DNA from 4 places in the Streptomyces sp. DSM 42067 genome. Region 4 is predicted to be linked to each of the others. Evidence: riboswitches for the same ligand, from Rfam matches in the RefSeq annotation. Region 4 holds a riboswitch; each other region holds the start of a gene.
What was found. A riboswitch is a leader RNA that binds a small molecule or an ion and turns the genes downstream of it on or off. The one in region 4 is predicted to bind cyclic di-AMP.

Region 1: another riboswitch for cyclic di-AMP. It lies ahead of ACSMXV_RS35910 (M23 family metallopeptidase); the one in region 4 lies ahead of ACSMXV_RS07785 (C40 family peptidase).
Region 2: another riboswitch for cyclic di-AMP. It lies ahead of ACSMXV_RS20900 (M23 family metallopeptidase); the one in region 4 lies ahead of ACSMXV_RS07785 (C40 family peptidase).
Region 3: another riboswitch for cyclic di-AMP. It lies ahead of ACSMXV_RS31030 (M23 family metallopeptidase); the one in region 4 lies ahead of ACSMXV_RS07785 (C40 family peptidase).

Annotation. Positions count from the first base shown of each region.
Region 1 covers NZ_CM147706.1:8,021,262-8,025,409, reverse strand. The annotation lists gene ACSMXV_RS35915 (SGNH/GDSL hydrolase family protein) at 39-830, opposite strand; gene ACSMXV_RS35910 (M23 family metallopeptidase) at 1,074-2,015, opposite strand; cyclic di-AMP (ydaO/yuaA leader) riboswitch at 2,018-2,198, opposite strand; gene ACSMXV_RS35905 (alpha-galactosidase) at 2,485-4,148, opposite strand, start outside.
Region 2 covers NZ_CM147706.1:4,555,508-4,559,655, forward strand. The annotation lists gene ACSMXV_RS20900 (M23 family metallopeptidase) at 43-1,182, opposite strand; cyclic di-AMP (ydaO/yuaA leader) riboswitch at 1,194-1,338, opposite strand; tRNA gene ACSMXV_RS20905 (tRNA-Met) at 2,281-2,354, opposite strand; gene ACSMXV_RS20910 (nuclear transport factor 2 family protein) at 2,748-3,113, shown strand; partial or broken gene ACSMXV_RS20915 (subtype B tannase) at 3,106-3,242, opposite strand; gene ACSMXV_RS20920 (hypothetical protein) at 3,333-3,611, opposite strand; tRNA gene ACSMXV_RS20925 (tRNA-Lys) at 3,918-3,990, opposite strand.
Region 3 covers NZ_CM147706.1:6,853,222-6,857,369, forward strand. The annotation lists gene ACSMXV_RS31020 (M16 family metallopeptidase) at 1-467, shown strand, start outside; gene ACSMXV_RS31025 (M16 family metallopeptidase) at 464-1,849, shown strand; cyclic di-AMP (ydaO/yuaA leader) riboswitch at 2,132-2,325, shown strand; gene ACSMXV_RS31030 (M23 family metallopeptidase) at 2,339-3,148, shown strand; gene ACSMXV_RS31035 (GntR family transcriptional regulator) at 3,383-4,069, shown strand.
Region 4 covers NZ_CM147706.1:1,624,183-1,628,330, forward strand. The annotation lists gene ACSMXV_RS07775 (ATP-dependent Clp protease proteolytic subunit) at 133-783, shown strand; gene ACSMXV_RS07780 (hypothetical protein) at 791-1,099, shown strand; cyclic di-AMP (ydaO/yuaA leader) riboswitch at 1,706-1,866, shown strand; gene ACSMXV_RS07785 (C40 family peptidase) at 1,870-2,343, shown strand; gene ACSMXV_RS07790 (DUF6328 family protein) at 2,457-3,125, shown strand; partial or broken gene ACSMXV_RS07795 (LysE family translocator) at 3,094-3,716, opposite strand; gene ACSMXV_RS07800 (LysR family transcriptional regulator) at 3,868-4,148, shown strand, end outside.

The sequences.
Region 1 (4,148 bases), 6.4 Mb from region 4:
TCACCGCACCCCCGGTCCCCAAGACCCCCGAGATGCCCCTACAGAGGCAGCAGATCCGGTCTCTTCGCCTCGACGTGGTCCCCGGAGGACTCGCCGCGCAGCCGCCGTCCGATCCACGGCACGAGGTACTCGCGGGCCCAGTGGATCGTGTCGCGGCGCACATCGAGGGAGCCGCGCGGCGGTTCCGGGGGCCAGGGCTGGTCCGGGTCGGCGGGCACCTCGAGTCCGAGCACCTGTGCGGCGCGCAGGGCGACACGGGTGTGGCCCTCGGGCGACAGGTGCAGCCGGTCGGGGTCCCAAGCCCTGCGGTCCTGGATGGTCTTGAGCGACCACAGGTCGAGGACGGGGAACCCGTACCGGTCGGCGATGGCCCGCAAGTGCAGGTTGTACGTGGCGATCTTGCCGCGCAGGTGCTTCAGCACGGGTACGCCGCGAGTGTCGAAGCCCGTGGCGATCAGGACGCTGCCCGCGGCCGACGCGAGGTCGGCGACGGCCCGCTCGAAGCGTTCCGCGACGTCGTCGGGGTCGGTGCCGGGCCGGATGATGTCGTTGCCGCCTGCGCAGAACGTCACGAGGTCGGGGGCGAGTTCCTTGGCCCGCGGGACCTGTTCCGCGACGATCTGGTCGAGGAGCCTGCCGCGTACGGCGAGATTGGCGTAGCGGAAGGTGTGCTCCGGGACCCGGTCGTCGAGGAGGACGGCGAGCCGGTCGGCCCAGCCGACGAAGTGCCCGCCGGGACCGGGGTCTCCGACACCTTCCGTGAAGCTGTCGCCGACCGCTGCGTAGGACCTGATCACGTCACTGGTGAGGAATGTCGACTCTGCTGCCACGTCGGCATATCTTTCACCTCGCTAAGTGACCTACGCCACCGTAGGCAGGGGTTGACGGCGGGTGAGATATGCCACTCGTCAAGATTCGCCCAAGCCAGGAATAGAGCCCAGCCGTTCATAGAGGCAGGGTCGCCGCGGCTCACGGACGAGACGACGTGCGCCCGGCCAGGACACACCATGGGGCGGTGCGGGGCCTGACCGGGCCTCGTCGATCGGTGTCGGTCTGTCGCAACCGAGGTGGCGTCAGATGGAGACGCCGTGCTGGCGCAGGTACGCCAGCGGGTCGACGTCGGAGCCGTAGTCCGGCGTGGTGCGGATCTCGAAGTGCAGGTGCGGGCCCGTGCTGTTGCCCGTGGAGCCGGAGAGCCCGATCTGCTGTCCCGCGGTCACGGTCTGGCCGGCCGAGACGGAGAGGGCGGACAGGTGGGCGTACTGCGCGTACAGACCGTCGCTCAGCTGGATGACGACCTGGTTGCCATACGAACCGGCCCAGCCGGCGGAGACGACAGTGCCTGCGCCGACGGCCTTGAGGCTGGTGCCGGTCGGGGCCACGAAGTCCACACCGGTGTGGTAGCCGCTCGACCACATGCTGCCCGACTGGCGGTAGGGCGTGCTCATGGTGGCGCCGGGGATCGGCGCGGTGAAGGCGGAGGTGGTCGTGGCTGCCGTGTCCGCGGGCGCCGTGTTGGTGGCCGTGGTGGTCGCCGTGGGAGCAGTGGAGGTCGTGGACGCCTTTTCGGCAGGCGCCTTGGAGGCGGCAGCGGCCGGGGCCTTGGACGCGGAAGCGGAGGCCGAGTCGTCGGAGGCGGCGGCCTTGCCGTCGACGACGAGCTTGAGGCCCGCGCGGATCTTTGTGGGGTCGGCGCCGATGGCCTTGCGGTTGTCCTTGTAGAGCTTCTTCCAGCCGCCGGCGACCTTCTGCTCCCTGGCGATGCCGGCGAGGCAGTCGCCCGACTTCACCGTATACGTCTTCTTCGCGGCCGACTTGGCGGCGGCGGCCGCGACGGCGGCCTTTCCGGAAACGGACTGGACCGCGGACTGCGGGGCGGTCTGTGCGGGAGCGGCAAACGCGCCCGTGGCGCCGATGAGCGGCAGTGCGAGTGCGGCACTCCCCGCGCTGAAGGCGGCTATGGAGCGGGTGAAGCGCAGGGACTTGGAACGGCGGTTCTTACCGGTCGCGGGCATGGCGAATTCCTCTCCGGCGCCTGCGAGGTGAGCTGTCGGGTTCGGACTGGAGATGTCCGGCCGCGTTTTGGCGCGACTTCACCCCAAGCTGGTCCGGATACCCGGAACCGGCGTTCTACCTGTGGGATCCCCCGCTCCTGCCATACACGTTGTGTGAGTGGGGATTCCGGGCGATGGCAGGATTCGGCGTCCGCCCGGATCGACCGTGACCGTAAGCGAGTCGGAATGGCGGACACAAGCGTGGTTATTCCAGCGGGATTCCGGTTCTTGATCCTTCCCCGGAAATTCCGGTCACTGTCCGTGGATTAACGATCTCCGCATTCCGGCCAACCCCCCGGAAATTCAGGGGCGGTCACGAAAGGGAGATCGCCACCCACCGTCACCAATATGATCCTGCTCACGGCATGCCACTCATGACGCCTTATTGCAGGGCGAGTTAGAGCCAATGACCCAAAGAGGACTAAATCGGTCAGATGCGACGCAGACGGATAACTGCCGCATCCAGGTCGCCATGCAGCCCGGTCCGCAGACCGTGGTGCAGCAGCACCGCACCCCGATGCACCGCGCCGGTCTCGAGGCACTCGTACGACCCGGCGGGATCGAGCCCTCGCAGCCTGACCGCCGGGGGCGCCTCGCCGTAGTGCTGGGCCCCCAACCACGCCAGGACTACGGCCTCGTCCCCGAGGACGTACTGCACCGCGCTCAGCCCGCCCTCCGGCGCCCTCAGCCGGTAGAGGTCGCCGCGCTGCACGACGGGGCGGATCTCCTTGTAGAGATCCACCCACCGACGGGCCTCGGCGAGCTCCTCGTCGCTCCACTCGGTGAGGTCGCCGCCGACCCCGAGCACCCCGGCCATGGCACTGACGAAGCGGAAGCGCAACGAGCTCACACGGTCATTGAGCTGGACGTTCGGGCTGTCGGTGACCCAGGCCGCCATGACCCGCGCGGGGTGCACCTGAGTGAAGCCGTACTGGATGGCGAGCCGGTCCAGCGGGTCGGTGTTGTCGGAGGTCCACACCTGGTCCGTGCGCGCCATGATGCCGAGATCGACCCGGCCGCCACCGCCCGAGCAGGACTCGAACGCCACTCCCGGGTGCGCGGCCCGCAGCCGGTCCAACAACCCATAGAGCGCATGCACATGCGCGTTCCACAGCCTCTGCGGATACGGTTCCCCCGGCCACCCGGCATCCGTGAAGCAGCGATTGAAGTCCCACTTCACATAGTCGATCGGCGCGCTGCTCAGCAGGGTGTCCAGCTGCTCCCACAGATACTGCTGGACGTCCTCGCGGGCGAGGTTCAGGACCAGCTGGTTGCGGAACTCCGTCCGCGTACGGCCGGGGAAGTGCTGCACCCAGTCGGGGTGGGCGCGATACAGATCACTGTCGGCGTTGACCATCTCCGGCTCGACCCAGATGCCGAACTGCATGCCCAGGGCGTGCACGTCGTCGGCGAGCGGCTTCAGCCCGTGCGGGAAGCGGTCCGGGTTGGGCGTCCAGTCGCCCAGACCGGCCCGGTCGCTGGTCCGTGCGCCGAACCAGCCGTCGTCTACGACGAACAGCTCGACGCCCATGTCGGCGGCGCGCTGGGCGAGCGCCCGCTGCTGGTCCTCGGAGATGCCGAAATTGGTGGCCTCCCAGGAGTTGTAGAGCACGGGCCGGTCCTGATCGGCATCGGGAATAACGCACTTGCGCTGATATGCGTGCCATGCCCGACTTGTTCCGCCAAAGCCGCCGTCACTCCAGAGCCCCGCGAAGACGGGTGTGGCGATCGCCACTCCGGGCTTGAGCAGCGCCTGCCCCGAGTCGTCGTGCCCCGTACCACCGGTGATCTGCACGATGCCGTCCGGCAGCTGCTGCACGGCGATCCGCCAGGACCCCGACCAGGCGAGCGCGCAGCTGTACACCTCGCCGGACTCCTCAGTCGCCGCACCCTCCGCGTCGAGCGCGACCCACGGCAGGTGCTGGTGCCCGGTGTGCCCGCGCCGACTGCCGATGATCTTCTCGCCGTAGGTCAGCTCGGAGCGCCCGAGCCGGGACTCGGCCGCCCACCGGCCATGCAGCTGGGACAGCCGCCAGCGGTCGCGCACCGGCAGCGTCCAGGTCGCTGAGTCGGCACGCAGGACCTCCAGGGCGG
Region 2 (4,148 bases), 2.9 Mb from region 4:
GGATTCAGGCCCATTCCCGTCAGGGATTCAGGCCCATTCCCGTCAGGGGGTCAGGCCCTTGCTGCGCAGCCAGGCGAGCGGGTCGACCCCGTCGCCTCCGCCCGGGTGGATCTCGAGGTGCAGATGCGCGCCGGTGACGTTGCCGGTGGCGCCCACGCGGCCGATGACGTCGCCCGTGGTGACCTTCTGGCCGACGCTCACGCTGATCGAGGACTGGTGGCAGTACCAGATCTCCGTGCCGTCCTCGAGCTCCAGCACCGTGCGGTAGCCGTACGAGCCGGACCAGCCGGCCTCCTTCACCGTGCCGGTGTGGACGGCCTTGAGCGGCGTCCCCGTGGGGGCCGCGAAGTCAACGCCGGTGTGGTAGCCGGAGGACCACAGCGAACCCGCGTCGCCGAACTGCGAGGTCAGAGTGTACGAGGACGTGGGGAGGGCGTAGCTCGCGGCGAGCTTGGCGAGGCGCTCCGCCTCGGCCTTGCGCCTGGCCTCCTCCTCCGCCGCCTTCTTCTCGGCGGCGGCCTTGGCCTCGGCCGCTTCCCGCTCCTTGGCCGCTTCTTCGGCGGCCTGCTTGGCGGCGGCCTCCTCGGCGGCCTTCGCGGCCGCGCTCTCCGCCTGGTCCTGCTGCTGCTCGGCCTGCTGCATGATGCGGGCGCGCAGTGCCTCACCGGCGTCCGTGGTGCCCTGCTCCGCGTCGGTGGCGGTGACGCCGGCTCCGGTGAGGGGCGCGACGGCGTTGGTGCCGGAGTCCGACGAGTCGGACACCAGGGAACTCACGCCGGGCAGGGACTCGGTGACCGACGACAGGTCGGGCATCGATATCTGCACCGGCGGCTTGCCGCCCTGCGCGGTGGCGATGCCGCCCGCGCCGACGGCGGCGATGACTCCCACACCGAGAACCGTGGAGCTGCGCGCGAGGCCTCCGCCGCGCTGCTTGATGACACGGTGCCGACCGCGGACGGGCCGGACGGACTCCTCAGTGGGGTTCCATTCCTCCCAGGGCCCCTCGCCCTGGCGGAAGCCGGGGCCGAAGCCGGTGCCCGTGTCGAAGCCGCTGCCGGTTCCTCTGTCGAATCCGGTGCTGGTTGCTGTGTCGAAGCCCGTGCCGGTTCCGGTGTCGAAGCCGGCGCCGTCAGGGTCGTACGGCGCGAACGGGGGTTGCGGGGCAGGCGGGTTGGACGCCACTGGGGCGCGCTCCTTTCCTTCCTTCTCGCCTACCGGGTTAGCTGACGGGTTCGGAGCAGGAAGGTCTCCTACGAACGCCTTTTGCGGTAAAGGCGCCCGATTCACCCCAAGTTGGTGGTTCCCCGGTTCCCTTACGGGATTCGGCGCGTGCGCACGGAGCCGCCTCTTGTGACGGCTGGGACGACCGCGCTGCGTTATCGAACGTTAATAGACGGGGGTACTGAATTCCAAGCCGTTCCGGCTGATCGTTAACGCTTTGGTCTGGACTTAACAGGGCGGGACCGGGCGGAATCGGGCGAGTTGACCGCCCGGCCGCATCGGGCACTTACTTGACGGTGTGTCAGTTGTTATGCGGAGGGGGGTCGTTCGGTCACGGAAGGTGATGTGGTCGGCCCGCTCCCAGACGCCGTACCGCTCACGGACGCCGCACCGCTCACCGACACCGCGATGCTCACCGACACCGCGATGCTCACGGGCGCCGTACCGCCAGCAGCACCATGTCGTCCCCCATCCCGCCACCGCTGTGCCGGCGCACCTCCGCCGCGAGGGAGGCCAGCATGGCGTGCGGACCCTCGAAGAAGCGCCGGGGTGCAGGCGCACGGCGAGCACGGCGACGAGCGAGGCGCTCCCCGCCACCACCGTGCCGCGGAGCGAGTAGAGAGCGGCGGCGACCAGCGGGGCTGCGGTCAAGAGGGGCGCCCCCGTGAAGGCCGACGGCATGAGGACGTCGTAGAGGGTCCCGGCGACGATGAGCAACGCGGGCAGGAACCGCACGAAGGTCCGGACGATCGCAAACGCCCGCCGCTCGTCGTCCCGCCCCGCCCCTACGCCCTCTCCGGCGTCCCAGCCGTCTGCCCAGCCACGTTCCCGGTCGGGCTCGCCGCCGTGCTCCCCTGCGTCGCGCCCTCCTCGCTTCCGCACCGCTCGTCTCCTGCCGCGTCCACGTCCGCGCCCGTCGCCGCGTCCCACTCACGGCATTCCCGCCGCGGCACGGGTGGCGACCTGTGGTGGGCCGCCGGAGTGAGCACCGCGGCTCAATGCGCCTGCAACACGCCGAGGGGCCGGAACCACATCTGGTTCCGGCCCCTCGGGCTTCAGTAGCGGGGACAGGATTTGAACCTGCGACCTCTGGGTTATGAGCCCAGCGAGCTACCGAGCTGCTCCACCCCGCGTCGGTAAGTACAAGTGTACGCCATGCGCGGGACACCTTTGACCAGCCCGGTTCGCGCCCCGTGTGAACCGCGCACTCACGCCGGTTCCACTCGCACGCTCCCGGCGCGCAAACGGCGGCGGTCCACTGACGGCGGACCCGCACAACGCAGGCGCACCGGTCGTGCACCGGGCCGCGCACCGGTTGTGCGGGAGGGGCCGCCGGCCTTCCCCTGCCCTCGGCCGGCGGCCCCGCGGAGGCCGGGCGAAGGCCCCGCGGCGGCCGGGCGGGCGGATATGGCCACGCGAAGGCCGGGCGAGCGGTTGTGGCACCGGCACCGGTTGCCGTGGCCCATCCCGCGGAGGAGCCTCGAAGGAGGGGTCAGAAGGGTCAGAAGGGTCAGAAGGAGGTCACCATGGGCACCTCGGCGAGCCCCGCCTTCGACACCGAAATCCTGCGCCAGGGCATCGAAGGCCACAACGCGGACACGCTCCTGTCGCTCTACGCGGACGATGCGGAAGTCCGCGTCGTCGACCGCAACACGCAGCCCAGCCACCCACTGATCAAGCACGGCCGCAACCAGATCAGCGAGATGCTGAACGACATCTACGGCCGCGAGATGACCCACAAGCTGGAACAGTGCGTGGTCCAGGGCGACCACGTCGCCTTCACCGAGTCCTGCGAGTACCCGGACGGCGTCAAGGTGCTGGCCAGCTCCATGATGTCGCTACGAGACGGCAAGATCGTCGATCAGACGCTGATCCAGGCGTGGGACGAGTAGGACGGCCGGGGATACGGCCCTTGTTGGCTCGCAGTACCGGACGGCGGCCTTCAGGTCGACTATGGCGGCCGGGGCCCTGCGGTAGTAGGTGCCGTCCGAGCCGGTGAGGGTCCGGCCGTGCGCGCCCGGCTACCGACGACGCGTAACCCCCCGCGCGCGCAGCGTCAACATACGCGACAGCGCCCGAGCCGGCCAAAGCCGACCCGGGCGCGGCCCCTGCTAGCCCACGACGATGATCACGAAGCCGTGATCGAAGCGGTGGTCGAAGCGATGATCGAATCGGTGGTCGAATCGGTGATCGCGGTGATCGCGGTGATCGCGGTGATCGAAGCAGCGTCCGCCCCAGTAACCGCGATCGCAGTGGTTGGTGGTCACATGAGTGTCCACGGCAGGGGTTGCTGCTGCGGCCGTGCCTGCTGCGCTGATCGCAGCGCTGCCGGCCATCAGAACGCTGGCCGCGGACACTGCGACGAGACGCCTCGCGCGTTGTGCTCGCATGGTGAATGCTCCTCTCCTTCCATCATCCCGCGCTCTCAGCGGCACGAGATGGGTGGCCGCAGCCGCAAGGGAGGAGCGGCGCGGTCGCCGGCGTCGCCCGGCGCATACGAGGAGCACGTCTCTGTATCCGAGGTCCCCGCTGGACGCGAACCAGCCGACCGGGGGCGTGCCCCCAGGGTTGCGACCCTGCTTGTAGTACGTCGGCGGCGCCCTTTTGGATTGGCGCTTCCGGGCGTCTGGGCCCGAAAAGCACTGAAGAAGCACTGAAGGCCCAGATCAGATCTCCTCTGACCTGGGCCTTCCTCGTAGGCCGTGTGGGACTCGAACCCACAACCAATGGATTAAAAGTCCACTGCTCTGCCAATTGAGCTAACGGCCCGCGTTACTGCATCCCCGAGCATAGCCGGACGAGCCCGCGTCTCCGATCGGGTATCGGTGGACCGCGTCTTTCCGACCGCCGAAGACGGCACATCGGCCGCCGAAGACGGCACATCGGTCACGGAAGACGGCATATCGGCCGCCGAAGACCGCACACCG
Region 3 (4,148 bases), 5.2 Mb from region 4:
GTGACCGCACCGCCGTCGCGGCGGGATTCGGCCTGCTCAGGCTGGCCGGAGCCCCGTCGCTGGGCTGGCTGGACGTGAAGACGTCCGGCGATGTGGAGGTCCCGGTCATCGAGGCAGCCGTCGACGAGGAGCTGGCCCGGTTCGCCCAGGAGGGCCCCACGCCGGAGGAGATGGAGCGCGCCCAGGCACAGTTGGAGCGCGAGTGGCTGGACCGGCTCGGCACGGTCGCGGGCCGCGCCGACGAACTCTGCCGGTACGCCGTTCTGTTCGGTGACCCTCAGCTCGCCCTGACCGCCGTCAAGCGCGTCCTGAAGGTCACCCCGGAGGAGGTCCGAGACGTCGCCAGGGCCCGCCTGCGGCCCGACAACCGCGCGGTGCTCGTCTACGAACCTCTCGCGCATCCTGAAACCGCGGACGAGACCGCCGAGGACACCGACGAGACCGCAGACGAGGAGGCGGCGAAGTGACCGAGGCCGCGACCATGGAATTCCACCCGCAGCCGCAGGCCGGGCCCGCCAGGCCCTGGGCCTTCCCGGCGCCCGACCGCACCACCCTCGACAACGGCCTCACGGTGCTGCGCTGCCATCGCCCCGGCCAGCACGTCGTCGCTGTCGAGATCCTCCTCGACAGCCCGCTGGACGCCGAGCCCGCCGGCCTGGACGGCGTCGCCACGATCATGGCCCGTGCCTTCTCCGAGGGCACCGACAAGCACTCCGCCGAGGAGTTCGCTGCCGAGCTGGAGCGCTGCGGCGCCACGCTCGACTCGCACGCCGACCACCCTGGCGTACGGCTCTCGCTCGAAGTCCCCGTCTCCCGGCTGCCGAAGGCCCTCGGCCTGCTCGCCGACGCGCTCAGGGCGCCCGCGTTCGCGGACAGCGAGGTCGAGCGGCTGGTGCGCAACCGGCTCGACGAGATCCCGCACGAGACCGCCAACCCGGCCCGCCGCGCGGCCAAGGAGCTCTCCAAGGGGCTGTTCCCGGCGGAATCGCGCATGTCCCGCCCCCGCCAGGGTACGGAGGAGACGGTCGCGGGCATCGACTCGGCGGCCGTGCGTGCCTTCTACGAGAAGCACGTACGCCCCGCCACGGCCACCGCCGTCGTGGTGGGCGACCTCTCCGGCACCGACCTGGACGCACTCCTCGCGGACTCCCTCGGCACCTGGACCGGCTCGTCCGCCGAGCCCCGCCCCGTGCCGCCGGTGACCGCCGACGACACCGGGCGCGTCGTCATCGTGGACCGCCCCGGCGCGGTCCAGACGCAGCTGCTCATCGGCCGTATCGGCCCGGACCGGCACGACCGCGTCTGGCCGGCCCAGGTGCTCGGCACCTACTGCCTGGGCGGCACGCTCACCTCTCGCCTGGACCGCGTCCTGCGCGAGGAGAAGGGATACACCTACGGCGTAAGGGCGTTCGGGCAGGTTCTGCGCTCCGCGCCGGACGGCAGCGGCGCCGCGATGCTCGCCATCAGCGGCTCGGTCGACACCCCGAACACGGGCCCTGCGCTGGACGACCTGTGGAAGGTGCTGCGTACGCTCGCCGCCGAAGGTCTCACGGACGCCGAGCGCGACGCCGCCGTGCACAACCTCGTCGGCGTCGCCCCGCTCAAGTACGAGACCGCGGCAGTCGTTGCGGGCACGCTGGCCGACCAGGTCGAGCAGCACCTCCCTGACGACTTCCAGGCGCAGCTGTACCAGCAGCTCGCCGCGACCGGCACCGTCGAGGCCACGGCGGCGGTTGTCAGCGCCTTCCCGGTGGACCGCCTGGTGACCGTTCTCGTGGGTGACGCCTCCCAGATCGAGGAGCCGGTCAGGGCGCTCGGAATCGGTGAAGTGACGGTTGTCACGGGCTAAGCGGCCCCGTCCGCGCGGCGCGGACGGGGCCGCTTAGCCCGCACAGGCCCCGCACAGCCCGCACAGGGCCCCACACGGACCTGCACAGGGCCCCACACGGACCCGAAGAGACCCCGGTGGCTGCAGAGCCACCGGGGTTCTCGTTTGTCCGAAATGTAGCGGAGGTTGCCTGTCTGCCCTGTGGGATGCACTACAAATCCCATGCTGCGTTTGTTGATTGAAAGATGTCCCGTTTAGCGTCGGTCCGGCTGTTCGTCAGGCAGTGCGCCGCGCCGCGGCACCGGACAGTCATCGCCGAGTCCCCGGACGGCGTGAGCCAGGGGAGCCGGGGACCCACCCTCCCGTCGACTTCGACGCAGGAGGAGCCCAAGTCCCTGGGGTGAATCGGGGGCCCTTGAGTCGTATCGAGGGAGCCCGTAGGAGACCTTCCTGCTCCGAACCCGTCAGCTAACCCGGTAGGCGAGAAGGAAGGAAAGGACCAGCCACTACATGGCGTTCACACGCGCCACCGGGAAGCATCGTCGTCCGAGCCTGCCCCAGCGCCTCAAGGGCCTGGGAGGTACCCCCATCACCCGCAGGACCGCAAGCGCGGCACGTGTCGCGGCACTCACCACCACCGGCGTCATCGCCGGCTTCGCCACCCCGGCCCAGGCTGCCGATGCCTCCGTCGAGCAGACCGGGCTGATCCAGGCCGTCACCCTCGGCGAGTCCGTCGCTGACAAGATCGACGCTCAGGCCGTCGCACAGCAGCAGGCCGCCGAGGAGGCCGCCGCCAAGAAGAAGGCCGCCGAGGAGAAGCGCAAGGCCGAGGCGAAGGCCAAGAAGGAGCGCGAGGCCAAGGAGCGTGCGGCCAAGGAGCGCGCCGCCCGCGAGGCCGAGCGCAAGCGCCTCAACTCCTACGTCAGCCCGATCGCCGGCTCCTATGTCTCCACCGGCTACAAGGCGGGCGGGTCGCTGTGGTCGTCCGGCAGCCACACCGGCGTCGACTTCCACGCAGCGTCCGGTACGGCGGTCCGCGCTGTCGGCTCCGGCACCGTCGTCACCGCAGGCTGGGGCGGTTCGTATGGGTACGAGGTCGTCATCAAGATGAACGACGGCACGTACACCCAGTACGGTCACCTGTCGTCCATCGCCGTCTCCGTCGGCCAGACGGTCACGCCGGGCCAGCGGATAGCCCTCTCCGGCGCAACCGGCAACGTGACCGGAGCGCACCTGCACTTCGAGGTCCGGACCACCGAGGAGTACGGCTCGGACATCGACCCGCTCACCTATCTGCGCTCGCACGGCGTGAAGGTCTGACGCGAGAGCGGACGCGCGTGAAGCACTGACCGGAGAACGGACCGGGCAGAACGCCCCGCTTCATGGAAGCCCCGGCTCATCGAGCCGGGGCTTTCGTCGTTTCCGAGCGCCGATTTGTCCAAAAAATATCCATGGATTCCAGCCCGCCGTCGGAAATTCCCGCCCGCTGCAATAGAGTCAGTCAACAGGCGTCAATCGACCGCGTTTCGCGGGGATTAAGGCGGAGGTCCGGTCATGCACATTCCCGCGCACTCGGTATGCACGGCCATCCGGGATGACATCGTCGCGGGTGTCTACGAGCGCGGCAGCCGTCTCACCGAGGAACTGCTCGCGCGCCGGTACGGGGTGTCCCGTGTCCCGGTGCGCGAGGCCCTGCGCACGCTGGAGGCGGAAGGATTCGTCGTCACCCGCAGGCATGCGGGCGCCTGTGTCGCCGAGCCCACCGAGCAGGAGGCCGCCGACGTGCTGGAGATCCGTACGCTGCTCGAGCCGCTCGGCGCTGCGCGCGCGGCACAGCGTCGTACCGAGGCGCATCTGAAGGTGCTGCGTGGCCTGGTCCGACTGGGCCAGGAGCGCGCCAGGCGGGGCCACAGCGAAGATCTGCGGTCGCTGGGCGGCTGGTTCCACGAGACGCTCGCGCAGGCCTCGGGCAGCCCGGGGCTGACGTCGCTGCTCACTCAGCTCCGGCACAAGATCGCCTGGATGTACACAGTCGAGACCCCCGCCCATCCCGTGGAGGCGTGGGCCGAGCACGGCGCGATCGTCGACGCCGTGGCCCGCGGTGACGCCGAACGGGCGCGGTCGCTGACCACCCTGCACACAGAACGGTTCAGCGCCGCCCACCGGCTCCGTTTTCCGGATCGCGGAGACCGTGTGAGGGGTTCGCAACACGCCGTAAACACTGTGAGCCCGCGGCATTAACAGAGGCGCCGTATACAAAGAGGGATATTCGGTGGGGGTTCTTTTTTGCTGCCCATTTTCTCGGGGTGCAGGGAATTCC
Region 4 (4,148 bases):
CCTGTACATTTTTTACAGAGCTGGTTCTGCTGCACAGGCCTGCGTACGGGACCGCATGGCCACCACATGAACGTCGTGATCAACGTCGCGGCGAGACCTCCGCCGAGGCCCCGCCATGAGGAGGCGCCTGCCATGAACCGACCGACCGGTACCGGCCCGACGGCCCGCTATGTCCTGCCCGAGTTCACCGAGCGCACGACGGCGGGCCATCGGACCCTCGATCCGTACTCGAAGCTCCTGGAGGAGCGGATCGTCTTCCTCGGGACGCCGATCGACGACACGTCCGCGAACGACGTGATGGCGCAGTTCATGCACCTCGAGTACACGGCGCCGGACCGCGACATCTCGCTGTACATCAATTCGCCCGGCGGCTCGTTCAGCGCGATGACGGCGCTCTACGACACGATGCAGTACGTCAGCTGCGACGTGGAGACCATCTGCCTGGGCCAGGCCGCATCCGCGGCCGCGGTACTGCTGGCCGCCGGCACGCCCGGCAAGCGGTTCGCGCTGCCCGGCGCGCGCGTGCTGATCCACCAGCCGTCGCTCTCGGAGCCCGTGCAGGGGCAGGCGGACGACCTGGCGATCCAGGCGCGCGAGATGATGCGCACGCGTGAGCTGCTGGAGGAGATGCTGCAGCGCCACACCGGGCAGAGCCTGGAGCGCATCCGCTCGGACATCGAGCGGGACAAGATCCTCGACGCGCGGGACGCCGTCGAGTACGGGCTCGTGGACCGGATCATCCCCAGCCGCAAGGCGTCGCTGGCGCCACACGGCGCGAGGTGAGCCGCCGATGCTGCCACCCGAACTGCCGCCCTTGCCCGCGCTGACCCGCGCCGAGGGCGAACTGATCGACCGTTACCTCGAAGTGGTCGACCTGCTGGGCCGGATCAACCCGGCGCGCGCCCACGACACCTACGGCGGGCTGCGTGCGGCTCAGGCGCTGGTGGGCGCGGCGGCGGCGCTCCGGGACGCGTTGGCACTGATGCATCAGCGGGGAGAGACCGAGGTGCATACGCCGACGCTTGCGCGTGCCCTGCGGGTGCTGGACGGGGAACGCCGCGCGGCGCGGGTCACCGTGCCGCCGCCCAGGAGCGATTGATTCCGGCACGGGACCGGATCACGTCGATTCGAGATGGTTTGACGACCGGTCAGGGCCGATCGCGTACCGCGTCAGGGCCGATCACGGACCGCGTGAGGGCCGGACAAGCCCGACCAGGGACCGCACTGTGCCCCACAGCGGATCCCGACCGGTGACCGCACGATGCCCGACAGGACACCCCACCGGTGACCGCACGATGCCCGGCAGGGACCCCCCAGTGGCCCCGACGAGCCCTCACCATCCCATCGACCGCGCCGTGATGCTTCGCGGGACCGTCCGGACCGGATTTGAAACGGCCCAGTCGGGCTACCCTCGATCGGCGTAGAAAGCGATAGACATTTTCGGTCGGCAAACTTGCGCAACATGCGTACGCGACGATCGGAATGTTGCCTTTCGGTGCTGGTCCGGCGTTCGTCGGGCCCTTCGCCGGTCATTCGCAAACTCGCCTGTCCACCCGAACGGGTGCGTGGTGAGGAGCTTCACACATCGCCGGTTCGACTCGGATTTCAGGCCATGTGTGCGTGAAGATCCCTTCCGACGACAAGCCCCCGCCGCCGCGGCGGGGCGGTCCGGGCGGACGCCGAGTCCTGCCGCCGTCCGGATGCCAGGTCGACATCGGTGGATCGGCAGGAGTGGAGGACCCAGCACGGCGGGCAGCCCGGACACGCTCCGGGAGGCCCTTGGGGTGAAGCCGCACCACGCGGCCGGGCATCTTCGCCTGTCCGAACCCGACAGGTCATCCTTCACAGGCGGCTGACGAAGGGCTGCGCATGACTGCGCTCAATCGTTTTCCGTCTCTGATGGCCCGCGCCGGCACCGCATCGGCGCTCACACTCGCCGCATTGGGCGGAACCGTCGTGGTTCCGGGCATCGCCTCCGAGGCGGAGGCCGCAACGGTCGCAAACAAGGCACTCAAGATCGCGGCTTCCAAGAAGGGCTCCCCGTACCGGTGGGGAGCCACCGGGCCGCGCCGGTTCGACTGCTCCGGACTCACGCTCTACTCGTTCAAGAAGGCGGGCAAGAAGCTGCCGCGTACCGCGGCCCAGCAGTACAACAAGACCCATCACCTGTCCGCGAAACAAGCGCGCCCCGGAGACCTGGTCTTCTTCCACTCCGGCAAGTACGTGTACCACGTCGGCATCTACGCCGGTAAGGGACGCATCTGGCACTCACCCAAGTCCGGGGACGTGGTGCGCCTGCAGAAGATCTGGACGAAGAGCGTCTGGTACGGCAGGGTGCGCTGATCCCGCGGCCGGAGCGCTCATGGCGTACTCCCGGCCGGGCGGGCGGCGGCCGACCGGCTTCGGCCGCCGCCCGCCGGGTGCGTGAGAAGCGCCGAGGAGGTCACTCGTCAGGTATGGCTGAGGACCGTTCCGGACAGCCGGCGCGCCGCGAGACCCGCTTCGAGCGCGCCGACCGCAACTTCAGCGAGCTGCTGCAGGAGCTGAGGGTCACGCAGACGGGCGTGCAGATCCTCTTCGCGTTCCTGCTGACACTCGCGTTCACGCCCCGCTTCCCGTCGCTCGACACGCTGCAGCGCGTCACCTACGTGACCACGCTGCTGCTGGCCGTACTGGCCGCCGCCCTGTTCACGGCGCCGGCCGCGCTGCACCGATCGCTGTTCCAGCAGCACGCCAAACCGCAGATCGTGCGGTGGTCCTCGGACCTCGCACGGGCCGGCATGGTGGTGCTGGCTCTCGCACTGACCGGGTCGGTCCTGCTCGTGGTGGATGTGACGCTCGGCCGGGTCGGCGGCTTCCTGGCGGGCGCGGGCACACTGCTGGTGTGCGTGGGGCTGTGGGGCGCACTGCCGCGGGTGGTCCGTCGCGAGCTGGTACCTGCGCGCGCGGCGGCGTCGGCGGTGAACATGCCGAAGGACGCGGACGACGACGAGGGCACGGACGACGACGAGGACGAGGACATCGGGCGATCAGAGGACGTCAGGCCGGCGGAGCGCCGAGGGCCGTCGGCAGACATCGGGGCATCGGAGGGTGTCAGGTCATCAGCGGAGCGGCGAGAAGGCTGATCCCCAGGGCGGTCAGCGCGGTGCCCGTGACCGCCGCGACGGCGCGCGCCGCACGCGGTCTGCGCAGCCATCGGCCGAGCCGGTCCACCAGGAGCGCGACCATCGGAAACCAGAGCAGGCCGAGGACGACGACGATCAGCGCGAGCAGCAGAGTCCGCGGCATCGCGGGGCTGCCCGCGGGCACGAACTGGGGTAGCAGGCTGAAGAAGGTGATCGGCGCCTTCGGGTTGAGCGCATTGGTGAGGAACCCCTGACGCAGACCCCCGCCCGCGGTGGCCTTCTCCTCCCCGGCGTCCTCCGCAGGGCTCGGCCGCGCAACGGACTGCAGGGTACGGACGCCCAGGTACAGCACATAGGCGCCGCCCATGAGCTGGAGCACGCGGAAGAGCGCGGGCACGGCCGCCAGGACCGCCGCGACTCCGGCGACGGCGAGCGCGGTGTGGAACAGCAGTCCGCCCGCGATGCCCAGCGCACACGCCACTCCCATGCGGCGTGACACCAGGGCATTGCGCACCACGACGGTGAAGTCGGCCCCGGCATGGCGACCATGCCGGCGGCGACACCGGTGAAGGCGAGCAGTTGGGCATCCATGACGACCAGCCTGCCGCCTCCCAGCCTTCAGTAGGTATGCAGACTTTCCTCAGCTAGCCTTAAGGAGCCCTTTAGCCTCGCTCGTCCACGCCGCTCAGTCACGCGCACTCGGCCGCGTGTCCGCGAGGCTGGCCACCTCGGGAGGTGCAGCGTGTACGACCCCACACGGCTCGCGGCACTCGTGGCCGTCTCGGAGGCCGGTTCCATCACCCGGGCCGCGGAACGGCTGGGATACACGGTGCCGGCGCTGTCCCAGCAGCTCGCCAAGCTGGAGCGCGAGGCGGGCGCGGCGCTGCTGGTGCGCCACCACCGCGGGACGCGACTGACCGGCGCGGGAGAGCTGCTGGTGGCGCGGGCGCGGCGGGTGCTGGACGAAATGGACCGGGCCCGCCACGAACTGGCGCAGCTGTCGGGCCTGTCCGGCGGCCGACT